DNA from 4 places in the Streptomyces sp. M41 genome. Region 1 is predicted to be linked to each of the others. Evidence: riboswitches for the same ligand, from Rfam matches in the RefSeq annotation. Region 1 holds a riboswitch; each other region holds the start of a gene.
The links. A riboswitch is a leader RNA that binds a small molecule or an ion and turns the genes downstream of it on or off. The one in region 1 is predicted to bind cobalamin.
Positions count from the first base shown of each region.

Region 2: another riboswitch for cobalamin. It lies ahead of ACHBTE_RS15110 (ABC transporter substrate-binding protein); the one in region 1 lies ahead of ACHBTE_RS00300 (prenyltransferase/squalene oxidase repeat-containing protein).
Region 3: another riboswitch for cobalamin. It lies ahead of ACHBTE_RS01015 (energy-coupling factor ABC transporter permease); the one in region 1 lies ahead of ACHBTE_RS00300 (prenyltransferase/squalene oxidase repeat-containing protein).
Region 4: another riboswitch for cobalamin. It lies ahead of ACHBTE_RS28955 (cobalamin biosynthesis protein); the one in region 1 lies ahead of ACHBTE_RS00300 (prenyltransferase/squalene oxidase repeat-containing protein).

Region 1 is NZ_JBIMKE010000001.1:63,258-67,320, forward strand. Features, by position in the region: gene ACHBTE_RS00295 (hypothetical protein) at 1-1,020, opposite strand, end outside; cobalamin riboswitch at 1,139-1,212, opposite strand; cobalamin riboswitch at 1,327-1,459, shown strand; gene ACHBTE_RS00300 (prenyltransferase/squalene oxidase repeat-containing protein) at 1,652-4,063, shown strand, end outside.
Region 2 is NZ_JBIMKE010000009.1:178,687-182,749, forward strand. Features, by position in the region: gene ACHBTE_RS15100 (ABC transporter ATP-binding protein) at 1-60, opposite strand, end outside; gene ACHBTE_RS15105 (FecCD family ABC transporter permease) at 57-1,172, opposite strand; gene ACHBTE_RS15110 (ABC transporter substrate-binding protein) at 1,169-2,209, opposite strand; cobalamin riboswitch at 2,239-2,422, opposite strand; gene ACHBTE_RS15115 (methyltransferase domain-containing protein) at 2,513-3,262, opposite strand; gene ACHBTE_RS15120 (MDR family MFS transporter) at 3,231-4,063, opposite strand, start outside.
Region 3 is NZ_JBIMKE010000001.1:214,059-218,121, reverse strand. Features, by position in the region: gene ACHBTE_RS01025 (M20/M25/M40 family metallo-hydrolase) at 1-1,260, opposite strand, end outside; gene ACHBTE_RS01020 (M55 family metallopeptidase) at 1,253-2,086, opposite strand; cobalamin riboswitch at 2,165-2,371, shown strand; gene ACHBTE_RS01015 (energy-coupling factor ABC transporter permease) at 2,401-3,114, shown strand; gene ACHBTE_RS01010 (energy-coupling factor ABC transporter substrate-binding protein) at 3,111-3,482, shown strand; gene cbiQ (cobalt ECF transporter T component CbiQ) at 3,489-4,063, shown strand, end outside.
Region 4 is NZ_JBIMKE010000030.1:34,742-38,804, reverse strand. Features, by position in the region: gene ACHBTE_RS28970 (lysozyme) at 1-236, shown strand, start outside; gene ACHBTE_RS28965 (inorganic phosphate transporter) at 401-1,642, shown strand; gene ACHBTE_RS28960 (hypothetical protein) at 1,686-1,907, shown strand; cobalamin riboswitch at 2,037-2,180, shown strand; gene ACHBTE_RS28955 (cobalamin biosynthesis protein) at 2,287-3,246, shown strand; gene ACHBTE_RS28950 (cobyric acid synthase) at 3,243-4,063, shown strand, end outside.

The DNA of each region.
Region 1 (4,063 bases):
GCCGCCGCCAGCAAGGGCGCGCACCGCGTCGATGGAGGCGTACGCGGACGGCTGGGTGTCGCTCGGCAGGTACCTGAAGCCGCCGCCGGGGTTGATCTGCTGCGCGATCAGGAAGTCGACCGGGGTCTTGCCCATGGAGGTGAGGAAGTCGCCGGTCTGCGGGTTGATTCCGCAGGCGTTGAGGCCGGAGACGGCCCAGCCGTTGGAGTCGGTGTTGATGCCGTACATGGCGTTGAAGGCACCGCTGTTCGGCACCAGCTTGCTCTTGAGGAACGCCCTTGCCTGGACGATGTCGGTGTCGGTGTTCGGCACCCCCGAGACGCACAGCGCCGCCATCGCCGCACCGGCCATGTCGACATCGCTCGCGGCGGCCAGCTTGGCCGGGTCGCCCTCGGCCTTGGCGTAGTTCCAGCCGCCGTCGTCGTGCTGGTTGGCACGGATGCGGGTGACCATCGCGTTGCGCAGCGCCTGCGGAATGCGGGCCTGACCGGCCTGGGTCCTGGCGCCGCCCAGGGCGAGAGCGGCGAAGACGGTGCCGTTGAAATTGGCGGAGGGGCCGAAGTAGCCGGGCTCGGCGGTCTGCCAGTAGCGGTAGATGTCGGCGATCAGGTTGCGGGAGGCGGAGACGCGGGCCGGGTCGATGCCGGCGGCGTAGGCGTTGAGGGCGGCCCGCTCGTAGTCCGTGACGACGGGCGATGCCGACGGCCAGCTCGTCGTGGACAGCAGGTTGCGGTAGACGGTTCTCGCGTTCTTGCTTGCGTCGCCGCCCGGCGTGACGTCCACGGCGGCGGTTCCGGCGGAGGCGAACGCGCTGAACGCCCATTCGTTGGACAGCCCGGACCCGGCGTACGAACCGTCCGCGGCCTGAAGGGTCTTGAGGTAGGCGATGCCGTTGTTCTTGGCGGTGGCTATCTGTGCCGGGGAGGAGGTGGCCGACGCGGGGAGGGTGGTCAGGGCGAACACGCTGAGCGCCGCGGAAGCGACGAGTGCCGGGCGGCGAAGGGACCGGGGACGGGACATGGACGGCTCCTGAGAGTAAGGGACGTCGACCCCGAAACCCGGGCACGTACGGCGCGGCACCGGGTGCGGGCGCCGTCCGGGAACGCGTGGACCGGCTTCCAAAGGTGCATGCCCGCATGGGCATTCGGGCTCGGAACGACCCCGCCGTTCCACACCGCTGCGCGTCAGCCCCGGATTCACACCGGGTTCCCCCATGTGGCAGCCCAGGACGCTACTCGACTCCCGTGCCCGCCGCCAGACTTGTCTCGCCAGACTTGTCCCGGACGACCCCTTGCCACCCCTGTGCCTCTCCTTGACGCTGTCTGTGAACCATGTTCAAATCCGGCTGATACAGACGCAGTTCCAGGGGAAGCCGGTGTGACTCCGGCGCTGTCCCGCAACCATGAGCCCGGCGACCGCCGGGCGAGCCGGAACACCTGGCCGCGTGCTCTCAGCAACGAACGCAACGAAACGCAATGAACGCCGTCGCGGACTGCGGCGTGGTGCGACCAGCCGTCCCCGGCGGAAATCCCCCAGGTGACGGCCCTCACCCACGCCCTCGCCGTGTCGGCCACACAACGAGGGGCCGGGGGCCGTGGTGGGGACGGACAGACGCAGCACAACCGGACGCACGGGAAGCAGACCGGGGTCGTTGACGGCGCTGCTGTCGGCACTTGCGTTGCTCGTGGGGACCGCGGTGACGTTCCTCACCATCACCCCCGCCACGGCCGACCCGATCGGAGACTGCACCGCCACCCAGGGCGCCGTCGTCGCCGTCGACTTCGGGCCGTTCGGCGGCGAGGTCGTACGCGGCTGCGACACCACCCCCACCACCGGCTACGAACTCCTCCACGAGGGCGGCTTCGGCACCACCGGCACCGAGCACGACGGCCCCGCCTTCATCTGTCGCCTCGGCCACGGAACCTTCAACTCCGGTACGCAGTACCCGACTTCCGACAAGGAATCCTGCGTCCTGACCCCGCCGGCCACCGCCTACTGGTCCTACTGGACGGCCGCGCCCGGCCAGGAGGAGTGGTCCTACAGCCAGTACGGCGCCATGGACCGCAAGCTCAAGGACGGCGACGTCGACGCCTGGGTGTTCGGTGGCACCGATGTCGGCGGCTCCACCGGCAAGCCCACCTTCAGCCCCGACGACGTCCGCGCGGGCGGAGACAACGGCACCCCAGACCCCGGCACGCCCACCGGAGCACCCGGCGACGTGGCGCTGGCCGCCGCGGCGACCTGGCTCAAGGGCCGTCTGACGGACGGCGAACGCGTCGTCGACGAGGGCGCCGAGACCCCCAACTACCTGCTGAGCACCGAGACCGCGTACGCGCTCGCCGCCGCCGAGGGCAAGAGCGGGGTCCTGGAGAAGGTCACCGCCTTCCTCGCCGCCCACACCGGCGCCTACGCCTACCCGTCCGGCACCGACCAGGCGCCCGACGCCACCGCCGCCGCCCGCCTCGCCCTCCTCGCGGAGATCGCCGAGGGCGACCCGGCCGACTTCGGCGGCCACGACCTCGTCGGCGACCTGGCGAAGAACGTCTGCGCGGCGGGCCCCGAGTCCGGCACCCCGACTCCCGGCTGCACCGCCAAGGGCGACTTCCGCAACGCGGGCTACACCGACGGGCAGGCACTGTCCGTGCTCGCCCTGCTGCGGGCCGGCTCGACGCCGCCGGCGGACGCCGTCGAGCGTCTGACCCAGCTGCAGTGCACCAGCGGCGGCATCACCAGCGTCCTCATCCGCCCCGGCGAGAACTGCGACGGCGACCCGGCCACCACCGGCCTCGTCGCCCTGGTCCTGCACGAGGCGGGCGGCCACGAGGCGGCCGTGGCGAAGGCCCGTACGTATCTGACCAAGGCCCAGCGCGCGGACGGCGCCTTCACCGCGTACACGGGTTCCACCGTCGCAAGCGTCGCCGCGACCGGCTACGCCGCCCAGGCCCTGCGCGCGCTCGGCGAAACCGCCATCGCCGACGCGGCCGTGGGCTGGCTGTCGAGGCAGCAACTCGACGACGGCGGCTTCGGGTTCGAGGAGGGCGCCACGGAGTCCTCCCTCTACCCGACCCCGCCAGCGGTCCTGGCCGGCGCCGGCACCGATCTGACCGCGCTCACCACCAAGGAACCCGAGCCGACCGACCCGCCGACCACCGACGATCCGAGCACGCCGCCGACCGGCGGTGCGGGGCCCGACCTCACCAAAGGCGTCGCCTACCTCACCAGCGCCGCCAACCTCAAGCAGGGCCAGTACCACACCGCGGGATCCGGCACCTCCCGCGCCGACTTCGGCCTGACCATCGACGGCGCCTACGCTCTCGCCGCCACCGGCCTGAACAACGCCAAACTGCGCGGCATCGTCGACTTCCTCGACCGGGGAGGCAAGGACGGCGAGGGGCGCACCGTGCACGACTGGACCGGCGTCGGGACCGAACACGCCGTGGGCGGGGCCATCGGCAAGACCGCGTTGCTCGCCGAGGCGGTGGGCCGCGACCCGCGCGACTTCGGCGGTGAAAACCTGATCGCCGCGCTCGACAAGGCCGTATGCGCGAAGCCGAGCACCGCACCCGACCGCTCCTGCGCCGCGAAGGGCGCCTACACCTACGCGCCGAGCGTGTTCGCCCAGTCCCTGGCCGTCATGGCACAGGTGCGCGCCGGTGAGGAGGCCGCGGCCGAGGAGCCGATCGCCTATCTGGCCGGCCTTCAGCACGACAGCGGCGCCTGGCCGAGCCTGATTCCGTCCACCGGGGACTCCGACGTGGACTCCACGGCGATCGCCGCGATGGCCCTGGAGCTGGCCGGCGGCCACGAACAGGCCGTCGACAAGGCGCTCGGCTGGATCGCCTCCATGCAGCTGGCCGACGGCGGCTTCCCGGGCGCCGCCGGCAACTCGACCAACTCGGCCGCGCTGGCCGTGCAGGGACTGTCGCTGGACGCCTCCGCCCACACGGACGAGATCGCCGCGGCGCGGAAGTTCCTCGCCGCCCGGCAGAACCCCGACGGCGGCTTCGACGTGGCGAAGGAGGGCCAGCAGGGTTCCGATCTGCGGGCCTCCACGCAGGCGGTG
Region 2 (4,063 bases), on a different contig from region 1:
GAGGCGGTGCGCGCCGGCGGTGAGCGTGAGGCCGTCGACGACGAGTTCGGTCGCGGTCATGCCACTCCTCGGTCGGTGGCCCGCCGGGCGTCCCGGCGCATCAGCCACAGGAAGAACGGCCCGCCGCACAGCGCGGTGAGCACGCCCACAGGGATCTCGACGGGTGCGGCGACGGTGCGTGCGGCGATGTCGGCCCAGATGAGGAAGACCGCACCACCGAGCGCCGCCGTCGGCAGGACGCGGCGGTGATCGCCGCCGACGAACAGGCGCACGATGTGCGGCAGCATCAGGCCGACGAAGCCGATCGGCCCGGCCGCCGCGACCAGCACGCCGGTGACCAGGGAGAGCAGCACGAACATACGACCGCGGAACCGGGCCACGTCCAGTCCCATGGTGGTGGCGGCCTCCTCGCCCGCCAGCAGCAGGTTCAGATTGCGGGCCTGTACGAGAAGGACGCCGATGCCCAGCAGCATGGCCGCGCTCGGCAGCCACAGCGTGCCCCAGTTCACGCCGCCGAGTCCGCCCAGCGTCCAGGCGAGGACGGCGCGGGCCTCGTTGCCCCGGTCGGTCGTGAGCAGCAGCAGGTCCAGCACCGCGGTGAGCACCGCAGCGATCGCCACGCCGGACAGCACCAGACGCACGGACGTGATCCGGCCGCCGGTACGCGCGGTGGCGTAGACGAGCATCAGTGCCCCCAGCGCGCCGACGAACGCGGCCACCGACAGGGACACGGGCCCGAACAGCGAGGCTCCGAACACGATCACCGAGACCGCGCCGAGGGACGCCCCGGAGGACACCCCCAGCAGATAGGGCTCCGCGAGCGGATTGCGGATCAGCGCCTGCATGGCGGTGCCGACCACCGCGAGCCCGGCACCGGTCACCGCCCCGAGCAGGACGCGCGGGGCGCGCACGTCCAGCACGATGGTCTCGCGCGCCCGGGACCAGTCCGGCTCCGTCCATCCGGCGCCCAGCGTGTGTGTCACGATGCCCCACACCTGGCCGGGCGGTACCTGAACCGACCCGATGGCGAGGCCGGCGGTGGCGGACAGGACGAGCAGGGCGGCGAGCACCACCACGGCGACGGTCATGCTCCCCCGGCCCGCCCCCTTGCCGCCCCGCGGGGGGCGGCCGACGAGCGGGCCGGAGGGTGTGCTCTTCGTCGGTGCCGTCACCGGAAGCTCTCGGGGTGCAGCCCGCGGGCCAGGTCCTCGACCGCGTAGGCGGACCGGACGCCGACCAGGGTCGCGGTCAGCGGCAGCACCACGAACCGCTTGTTCTTGACGGCCGGCACATCCGCCAGGGCGGGCTGGGAGAGCAGGAACTTCTTCTTCTGCTCGACGCTGCCGGCGTCGGCGTAGTCGTAGATGGCGATGACTTCGGGCTTTCGTTCGACGACCTGCTCCCAGGAGACGTCGCCGAAGACGTCGTCGAGGTCGGCGAAGACGTTGTTGCCGCCGGCCAGCCGGATCAGTTCGGTGCCCAGGCTCTTGCCGCCCGCGGTGAAGGCCGTCTTGTCGCCGCTGTCGTACACGAAGACGGGCACGTCGCTCTCGCCCTCGACGGCCGTGGACGCCTTGTCCACCTCGCTCTTCAGGTCGGTCACCAGCTTGTCGGCGCGCTCGGAGATGCCGAAGATACGGCCGATGGTGCGGATCTCGTCATAGGTGTCCTTCATCGTCACCTGCTTCTTGCCGCAGTACTCGCGGTTGAGATAGGTGTCGATGCCCGCGTCGGCGAACGCCTTGCGGGAGCGGCCCTCGTTCTCGTCGAAGGCGCTGCCGTAGCCGCCGTAGACCAGGTCGGGCTCGGCGTCCAGGAGCTTCTCGAACGACGGTTCCTTCGCGGCCAGTTCGGGGATCGCCGCGAAGTCCTTCTGCCATCGGGGCAGGACGGCCGAGTCGGGGAAGGCGGTGCCCACCATGCGGTCCTTCAGACCGAGAGCGAGCATCAGTTCCGCCGGGTGCTGATGGATCGTGACGACCCGGGAGGGCGGCTTGTCGTACGTCGTCTCGACGCCGCAGTTGTCGATGGTGACGGGGAAGCCCGCCGCCGACGGTGCGGTCTTCGGATCCTGGGCCGCCTCGCCGGACGAGCCGCAGCCGGCCGTCAGCAGGGTCGCCGCCAGGGCGACGGCCGCGGCCGTGGCGCGCAGGGCGTGGCGTCGGCGGGCAGGGGTGAACAGCGGGGGACGGGTCGTACCGTCGTACACGTAGAGCCTCCTGGGGAGTCCGCGCTCCTCGGATCGGGCCCGCGACAGGCCAGTTTCCTGACTCCCGGATCGCTGTTCCCCCTGCCTTCCCACGCAGTGCGCAGTGGCGTGCGGAAGGGGTGCACTCCCCGGTCACAGTGGCGGGACCGTGCCGGATTCGCACCGGCTTCCTGATGTCCCGTCGCGGCGATGACCTGGTGATAGTACGTTCCCCGCCGTCGGCGTCAAAAGGGCGTGCGCGCCCGCCCGCACGCCCCGCGCCTCTTCACACCCCTCGAGCCGCCCGCACGCCCCCATCAGCGGTCATGTCTCGCGGACCGCCCGAAGCACCAGCCGCTCGGCGTCCGCGTCATAGGGGCGGCCGTCGAATCCGCCGAAGACCTCCACCCGGCCGAACCCCGCCTCCCGCACCATCCGCCGCAGTTCCACTGCGCTGTACACGAACCACACGAGCGTGGCCCGGGTGACCCGCTCGCCACGCACCAGCACCCAGTCGCTGCGCAACCGGGCCCAGTCGTCCAGCACGGTGTCGGTCTGCACCAGCACATCATCCCCCTGGCGCACCACCTTCGGCGGCGTCACCCTGCGGGCCAGCAGCTCCTTGCCCGCGAGGTCCAGCACGAGAGTGCCGCCGGGGGCCAGGCAGGTGTGCATGGTGCGCAGCACCCGCGCGTTGTCGGCGGGGTCCTCGAAATAGCCGAAGGAGGTGAACAGGTTGAGGACGACGTCGAAGGCGCCCGGCGCCTCGAACTCCCGCGCGTCGGCCTGCACATACGTGACCTGCGCACCGAGGTCGGCGGACCGCTTGCGTGCACGGTCCAGCATGGCCGGGCTCAGGTCGACCCCGGTCACCTCGTGACCGAGACGGGCGAGCGGCACGGTGAACACCCCCGGCCCGCAGCACAGATCCAGCACCCGCGACGCGGCCGGGAAGGACAGCAGGGGAGAGGTGCCCAGCAGTTGCTCGGCCTGCTCGTGGCGCTGTGCCGAGAACAGGAAGTCGTGGAACTCCGTCCAGAAGTCATCGTCCTGGAACCCGCCCGTTCGTGTCACGCCGCTTGATTTCGTGCCGCTTCGTGTCGTGTCGCTCTGTGTCATGCCGCGTCAGTGCTCCTTGGTCGTCGCCGGGTCGGCCGCTGAGTTCGTCACCGTGGGAGTCGGACCGCCGTGCTGTGCGGCGGCACAGTGGCAGCAGCAGAGGGGGCAGCAGGACGCACTGCGCGGCGGCCAGCAGCCAGAACCAGCCGGTGTTCCCGGCGCGTTCACAGACGCCGTACACCTGCCCGCCCAGCACGCCGCTCGCGCAGGCTCCGAGCCCGGCGGCGAGCCGTTGCCGGCCGAAGACCACGGCGTCGGAGCACGGGCTGCGGCGCAGCGCCTCCAGGTCGTTCTTGAGGAACAGCACGATGTCGCCGAGGGTGATGAGGGCCCCGCCCGCCAGCAGGGCCGGCCGTGTGCCGATCGCCAGGACGGCCAGCCCGGCGCCCAGGCCCGTGAAGCCGACCGCGAGGGCCAGGGCGTACGGCATGCGCCGGATCAGCCCGGACGCGGGCGGCTGTACGGCGATGACCAGCGCGAAGCAGAGCAGCAGCACGAGGCTGTAGAACTCGCTGGAGGCCCGTTCGACGGCGTACACCGCCACATAGTGCTGGAAGTGGAAGTACAGGTAGAACGCGAGCGCGTTCGCGGCGAAGGGCAGGACCGCCACACCGGTCCACAGGCCGCGCCCGGCTGCCCCTTCGTCCGCCCGCCCCTCCCCGGCGGCAGCCGGCAGCCGGGCGTGGCCCGCGGTGACGAGGACGAACAGCGCCGTCACGGCCACGAACAGCCAGCCGGGCGAGGACAGTACGAACG
Region 3 (4,063 bases), 150 kb from region 1:
CAGCGCCTCGACGGGCACCCGCTCGTCGACGCCGTGGAACATGGCGCCGTAGTCGTAGCCCTCCGGCAGCTTCAACGGGGAGAAGCCGTAGCCGGTGATGCCCAGCCGGGAGAACTGCTTGGCGTCCGTGCCGCCGGGCATGCAGTACGGCACCACGTGCCCCTCGGGCGCGAACTCCTCGACGGCGGCGCGCATCCGGGCGTACGTCGGCGAGTCCACGGGCGCCTGGAGGGCCACCTCGCGGTGCTGGAACTCCCAGTCCACGTCCGCACCGGTGAGCCGGTCGAGGGTGGCGCGGAACTCGTCCTCGCCACCCGGGAGATACCGTCCGTCGATGTGGGCGACCGCCTCCCCCGGGATCACGTTGACCTTGTAACCCGCCTCCAGCATGGTCGGGTTGGCGCTGTTGCGGACGGTCGCCTCGACGAGCCCGGCCGCCGGGCCCAGCTTCTCCAGCAGCCGGTCCACGTCACCGAGGTCGGTCTCCAGGCCGTACAGCGCGGCGAGTTCGACGAGGGCGGCGCGGACCGTGGGGGTCAGCCTCAGCGGCCATTCGTGGTCGCCGATCCGGGTGACGGCGGCGGCGAGACGGGTCACCGCGTTCTCCTTGTTGGGCCGGGACCCGTGCGCGGCCCGTCCCCGGGCGGTGAGCCGGAGCCAGCCGGTGCCGCGTTCCCCGGCCGCGATGGGGTAGATCTGCCGTCCGCCGCCGTCGTGGAAGGTGAAGGCGCCGGACTCGCCGATGCCCTCGGTGCACCCCTCGAACAGCCCGGCATGCCGGTCGGCGAGGAACCCGGAGCCGTCCTCGGCGCTCGCCTCCTCGTCGGCGGTGAACGCGATCACGACGTCGCGCCGGGGCCGTACGCCCTGCCGTGCCCAGGCCCGTACGACGGCCAGGATCATCGCGTCCATGTTCTTCATGTCGACGGCGCCCCGGCCCCAGACGACCCCGTCCCGGATCTCCCCGGAGAAGGGGTGCACGCTCCACTCGGCGGCCTGGGCGGGCACCACGTCGAGGTGACCGTGGACGAGCAGTGCGTCCGCCGACGGGTCGCCGCCCTCGACGCGGGCCACGACGTTCGTACGTCCCGGGGTGCGCTCCAGCAGGGTGGGCTCCAGGCCCGCCTCGGCCAGCCGCGCGGCGGCGTACTCGGCGGCGGGGCGCTCCCGGCAGTCCCCGCCGCCGCGGTTGGTGGTGTCGATGCGGATGAGGTCGGAGGTGAACGTGCCGACCTCGTCCAGTGCCTGCTGGTCAGCCATACTGCTCCTCCACCGCTGCCGAGGCGATCGTGGTCACTGCCTTGAAGGTACGGATTCCCTCGTACATGCGCTCGGTCGTGTACGCCACCTTCCGCTCCCCGATCCGTTCCACACCCGGGACTACGGTGACGGCCATGGCCAGATGCTCGGCGTCGAACTCGACGGCGACCGTGAACGGGCCGCCCGCGAGCGGTTCCTGACGAACCGCCAGCGCGGCCGCCCGCTCGGCCGCAGCGCGGATGTCGGCCGCGGTCCTGCCCGGCGTACGGCACACCGCCGCGTACCGCGAGACATGGTCCTTCACGGCGACCTTCAGTGCCTCGGGCGCGTACCCGAGCGCGTCCTCGCAGGCCAGGTCGTCGCCGGTGACGAGCACGACGGGGACGCCGTGCTCGGCGGCGACATGCGTGTTCAGCAGTCCCTCGCTTGCCCGGACGTCGTTCAGCCACACCCCTGTGATCTGGTTCGCCAGGTAGGTGTGCGCCAGAACACCCTCCATGCCGGCGCCCGTGTGATAGCCGACGAACGCGATGCCGTCCACGTCCCCGTGCTGGACGCCCTCGACCATGGAGAGCTCCTTGTGCCGGCCGGTGAGCATCTCGGCCCGCTCGTCCAGCCGTTCGAGCAGAAGATTGCGCATCGACCAGTGCGCCTCGTTGATGACGACGGCGTCGGCGCCCCCGTCGAAGAAGCCCCGCACGGCGGCATCGACGTCCGAGGTGAACATCCCCCGGCACCGCTCCCACTGCGGAGTCCCGGGCAGCACATCGCCCGGCCAGGTCACGCCGGTGGCGCCCTCCATGTCGGCGCTGATGAGGATCTTCATGCTCCGTCACGTTACGCGCCGATGGGGAGACTCGCCATGAAGCGGGCGAACGCCACTTTCACGCCCCCGAGGCGCGCTTGTCAGCCACCCTGTCCTGGCACTACTGTCACCACGCCTTGGTGAACGGGAAATCCGGTGTGATGCCGGTGCGGCCCTCGCCACTGTGAATCGGGAAGTCCGGCTCCAGCCCCTGCGGGCAGCCACTGGGTCTTCGGACCCGGGAAGGCGGAGCACGGGCGGTGGTACCCGTCAGCCAGGAGACCGGCCGGGGCGCGTCAACCATCCACGAGGTGCTGGAGAGGGTCTGCTGAGCCATGCACATAGCCGAGGGTTTCCTGCCTCCGGCGCACGCGGTCGCCTGGGGCGTCGCGTCCGCGCCCTTCGTAGTCCACGGAGTCCGTTCACTCACCCGTGAGGTCAGGGAGCACCCGGAGAGCACCCTGCTCCTCGGCGCCTCCGGAGCCTTCACGTTCGTCCTGTCCGCGCTGAAGCTGCCCTCGGTGACCGGCAGCTGCTCCCACCCCACCGGCACAGGGCTCGGCGCCATCCTGTTCCGGCCACCGATCATGGCGGTGCTGGGCACCATCACCCTGCTCTTCCAGGCCCTGCTGCTCGCGCACGGCGGTCTGACCACGCTCGGCGCCAACGTGTTCTCGATGGCGATCGTCGGGCCCTGGGCGGGATACGCCATCTACAGACTGCTGCGGCGCTACGACGTGCCGCTGATGGTCGCCGTCTTCTTCGGGGCGTTCGTCGCGGACCTGTCCACCTACTGCGTGACCAGCGTCCAGCTGGCGCTCGCCTTCCCCGACCCGAGCAGCGGGTTCCTGGGCGCGCTCGGCAAGTTCGGTTCCATCTTCGCGGTCACGCAGATCCCGCTCGCGGTGAGCGAGGGCCTCCTCACGGTGCTCGTCATGCGGCTGCTGGTGCAGTCCAGCAAGGGCGAACTGACCCGGCTGGGCGTGTTCCTCACCAAGAAGCAGTCCCGGACCCGGTCCGAGACCGAGACCGAGGCGGTGGCCCGATGAACAAGAACACGAAGATCAACGCCCTGCTGCTGCTCGTCGTGGCCGCGCTCGCCGTGCTGCCGCTCGCCTTCGGTCTCGGCGATCACAAGGAGGAGCCGTTCGCGGGCGCCGACGCGGAGGCGGAGACCGCGATCACCGAGATCAAGCCGGACTACGAGCCCTGGTTCACCCCGCTGTACGAGCCGCCGTCCGGTGAGATCGAGTCCGCCCTGTTCGCCCTCCAGGCCGCGCTCGGCGCCGGTGTCCTCGCCTACTACTTCGGTGTGCACCGGGGACGGCGCCAGGGTGAGCAGCGGGCGCTTACGCGGGTGGGGGACACGTCGGGCACGGCCGGTGACGCCGAGGAGAAGACGACCGAGAGGGCCTGACCTCTCGTGCTGCCGATCGACGCGGCGGCGCACAGCAGTCGCTGGCGCCGCCGTCACCCCGTGGACAAGGCCGTTCTCGGGCTGGGTCTCACCGTGCTCGCGATCTCGCTGCCGCCCTGGCCGGGCGCGGCCCTGGTGCTGGTGGCCTCCCTCGCGGTGCTGCTCGGGCCGGCGGGCGTGCCCGGGCGCCGGCTGTGGCGGGCGTACCGCGTGCCGCTTGGCTTCTGCGTCACGGGCGCGGTGACGCTGCTCGTGCAGGTCGGCGGGCCGGACGGTTTCGTGTCCCTCGCCGACGACGGTCCGCTGCGGGCCGGCGAGCTGTTGCTGCGTACCTCGGCCGCCTCGCTCGGGGTGCTGCTGTTCGCCTTCACCACCCCGATGTCCGATCTGCTGCCCCGTCTGGTCACGGCGGGGGTGCCCGCGCCCGTCGTCGACGTGGCGCTGGTGACGTACCGCATGAGCTTTCTGCTTCTGGACTCCGTGCGCCGCATCCGGGACGCCCAGGCGGCTCGGCTCGGCCACATGAGCCGGGCCGCGCAGTGGCGTTCCCTGGCCGGGCTCGGCGCCATCGCCTTCGTGCG
Region 4 (4,063 bases), on a different contig from region 1:
CGGTGATCTACACGACCACCCACTGGTGGAACACCTGCACCGGCGCCGACCGCGCCTTCGCCGCCGATCACGCGCTGTGGGCGGCGCGCTACAACGCGTCGAGCGCGGGAACACTGCCGGCCGGATGGCGGTTGTGGACCTTCTGGCAGTACGACAACGGCGGCAGCCTGCCGGGTGACCAGAATCTCTTCAACGGGTCCATGGCGCAGCTGAGGAAGTTCGCCCGGGGCCGCTAGCCCATGGGGCCCGGGCCGTACGCCACCCAGCGGAACGGAAGCCTCCGCCACCATGGGAGAAACCCTCCCTCCCGGACACCGTGCGGCCCGCCCCAGTTCATCTTCCGTTCACTCAGGTTGCCTACGTTCATCGCGCCAATGACCTCGAACGATTGCCTGGGTAAATGGAAAGCTTCTCGCTGATCCTCGCGATTGTGGTGGTGACCGCACTCGCGTTCGATTTCACGAACGGTTTCCACGACACCGCCAACGCGATGGCCACGACCATTTCCACGGGCGCTCTGAGGCCCAAGGTCGCGGTGGCCATGTCCGCCGTCCTCAATCTCGTCGGCGCCTTCCTCTCGGTGGAGGTCGCCAACACCATCTCCAAGGGCCTCGTCGACGAGGCCGGCATCCGTCCCGAAGTCATATTCGCCGCGCTGGTCGGTGCGATCCTCTGGAACCTGCTGACCTGGCTGGTCGGTCTGCCCTCCAGCTCCTCGCACGCCCTCATGGGCGGCCTGATCGGCGCCACCGTCGCCTCGGCCGGCGTCGGCGCGGTCCACGGCGACGTGCTCGTCACCAAGGTGCTGATCCCGGCGATCGCCGCCCCGCTGGTGGCGGGCATCGCGGCGATGTTCGCCACGCGGCTGACCTACAAGCTCGGCAAGAAGGCCGACGGCGGCGAGGCGTCCAAGAAGGGCTACCGCGCCGGGCAGATCGCCTCCGCCGGTCTGGTCTCCCTGGCCCACGGCACCAACGACGCGCAGAAGACCATGGGCATCATCACCCTCGCCCTGGTCGCCGGCGGCACCCTCGCCCCCGACTCCGACCCGCCCATGTGGGTCATCCTCTCCGCGGGCGTCGCCATCGCCCTCGGCACCTACCTCGGCGGCTGGCGCATCATCCGCACCATGGGCAAGGGTCTGACCGACCTCCAGCCGCAGCAGGGCTTCGCCGCCCAGACCAGCGCGGCCACGGTCATCCTGGCCTCCTCCCACCTGGGTTTCTCCCTCTCCACCACGCACTCCGTCTCCGGCGCGGTCATGGGCGCGGGCCTCGGCCGCAAGGGCGGCGTGGTCCGCTGGTCGACGGCCACCCGGATGTTCGTCGCCTGGGGCCTGACCCTGCCGGCCGCCGCCCTGGTGGGCGCGCTCGCGGAGTACGTGACCGGCTTCGGCGACTGGGGCACGGCCCTCGTCGCGGTCTTCCTGGTCGTCTCCAGCGCCGTGATCTGGAAGCTCTCCCGCCGCGAGATCGTCGACCACACCAACGTCAACGACCACGACCCCGACGAGCCGGCCGGCGTGGTGACCACGGCCATGGCCGCCGTGACGCCGCCGCCGGCGGGCACGGTGACCGAGGACATCACGGCCACCGTCCCGGCTCAGGCCTCCGAGCCGGCGCCGTCCAAGGCAGCCGTCTGACCCCCACCCGGTTACTCCTCCGGTTACTCAAGGAAGCAGAAGCATGAAGATCGACTGGGCGGCTCTCGGCTCCGTCTTCGGTGTCAGCCTCGTGGTCACCATTGCCCTGGTGGGCCTGTTCACCCTGGGCATCACCGGCCTGTCCCGCCGCGAACGCGCGGTGGCCCAGGGCGACTCGGCCACGCTCGCGGTCACCGGCGCGTACGCCTGCTTCGCGGCGTGTGCGGCGGCCGTGGGCTACGGGATCTATCTGATCGTGGCGTGACCCGCGCGCGCGTCGTGCGCTGACGCACGCCGGTCACGGATCGAGGTGCGAGACGGAACACCGTCCCGCACCTCACGCCTGTGTGGGCCTCCGCACACTCTCCCTTCGCAGGTCAACAGCAAGTTGACGGCCCTTCCGACCCCGTGGTGGACTGCCGGAGCCATCTACGGCGGCAGAAGAGGAAGCCGGTGCGAATCCGGCGCGGTCCCGCCACTGTCACCGGGGTAGAAACCCCCCGGGAGCCAGGAACTCTCACCGCCGGTCTCGTCGAACCAGGGCGCGGACACCCTGAGTGAGGACATAACGCGATGCTCGGCTGCCGTTCGAACTTGAGGTTCCGCACCAGGGCGCTGCCCGCCCCCGCGGCCGGCTGACGCCCATGCGTGCCGATCGCGTCTTCGCGTACGGCGCCGCCGCCGGACTTCTCGGTGATCTGCTGCTCGGCGACCCGCGCCGGGGGCATCCGGTCGCCGTGTTCGGGCGGGCCGCCGCTGCCGTGGAAGGTGTGTTGTGGCGTGACCACCGCGCGTGGGGTGCGCTGCACACGGCCGTGTGCGCCGGTGGCGCCGTGGCGCTCGGAACCATCGCCACCCGGGCCGTCCGTACGTCCCCCGCCGCATCCCTGGCCCTGACCGGCGCCGCCACCTGGGCGGTGGTCGGGGGGACTTCGCTGGCCCGGGAGGCCCGGCACATCGGGCGCGCCCTGGAGGCCGGAGACATCGAGGGCGCGCGGGCGCGGCTGCCGCATCTGTGCGGGCGGGACCCGCAGGCGCTGGACGCGGACCAGATCGCCCGGGCCGTGGTGGAGTCCGTCGCCGAGAACACCTCCGACGCGGTCGTGGGCGCGCTCGTCTGGGGGGCCGTGGGCGGGGTGCCGGGGCTGCTCGGGTTCCGGGCCGTGAACACGCTCGACGCCATGGTGGGCCACAAGTCGCCCAAGTACCGGCGCTACGGCTGGGCTTCTGCCCGGCTCGACGACCTGGCGGGGTGGCCGGGGGCGCGGCTGACGGCCGTGCTCGCGGCGCTGGCCGGGCCGGATCCGCGCGGTGCCGTGAGCGCCTGGCGGGCGGACGCGATGAGGCATCCGAGCCCCAACGCCGGCCCCGTGGAGGCCGCTTTCGCCGGGGCGCTCGGGGTGCGGCTGGGCGGGACGCTGTCGTACGGGGGGCGGGTGGAGCACCGGCCCGTGCTGAACACACAGGGACGGGCCGTCGTCACCCAGGACGTCGACCGGGCCGTACGGCTGTCGCGGCGCGTCACCTGGCTGGCGCTCGGGGTGTGCGCCGGGGCGCGGCTGCTGACGAACGCGCGGTCGCTGAAGAGGGGGCAGAGAGTATGAGCGGTGGTCTTCTGGTCGCCGGTACCACCTCCGACGCCGGCAAGAGCGTCGTGACCGCCGGGATCTGCCGGTGGCTGGTACGCCAGGGCGTCAAGGTCGCGCCCTTCAAGGCGCAGAACATGTCCCTCAACTCCTTCGTGACGAGGGAGGGGGCGGAGATCGGCCGGGCCCAGGCCATGCAGGCGCAGGCGTGCCGTGTGGAGCCGACGGCGCTGATGAATCCCGTGCTGCTCAAGCCCGGTGGCGAGCAGAGCAGTCAGGTCGTGCTGATGGGCAAGCCGGTCGGCGAGCTGAGCGCGCGCGGCTACCACGGCGGACGGCAGCAGAAGCTGCTGGGGACCGTGCTCGACTGTCTCGCCGAGCTGCGGGGCACGTATGACGCGGTGATCTGTGAGGGGGCCGGCTCTCCGGCTGAGATCAATCTGCGGCGGACGGACATCGTCAACATGGGCATCGCGCGCAGTGCGCGGCTGCCCGTGCTGGTGGTGGGCGACATCGACCGCGGCGGTGTCTTCGCGTCGTTCTTCGGGACCGTGGCCCTGCTCTCCCCCGAGGACCAGGAACTCGTCGCCGGGTATCTGGTCAACAAGTTCCGGGGAGATGTCAGCCTGCTGGAGCCCGGCCTCGACATGCTGCACGACCTCACCGGGCGGCGGACGTACGGTGTGCTGCCCTTCCGGCACGGGATGGGCATCGACGAGGAGGACGGGCTGCGGGTCTCCCTGCGCGGTGCCGTACGGGAGTCCCAGGTGTCCGCCCCCGTCGGCGAGGACGTGCTGCGGATCGCGGTGTGCGCCGTGCCGCTGATGTCCAACTT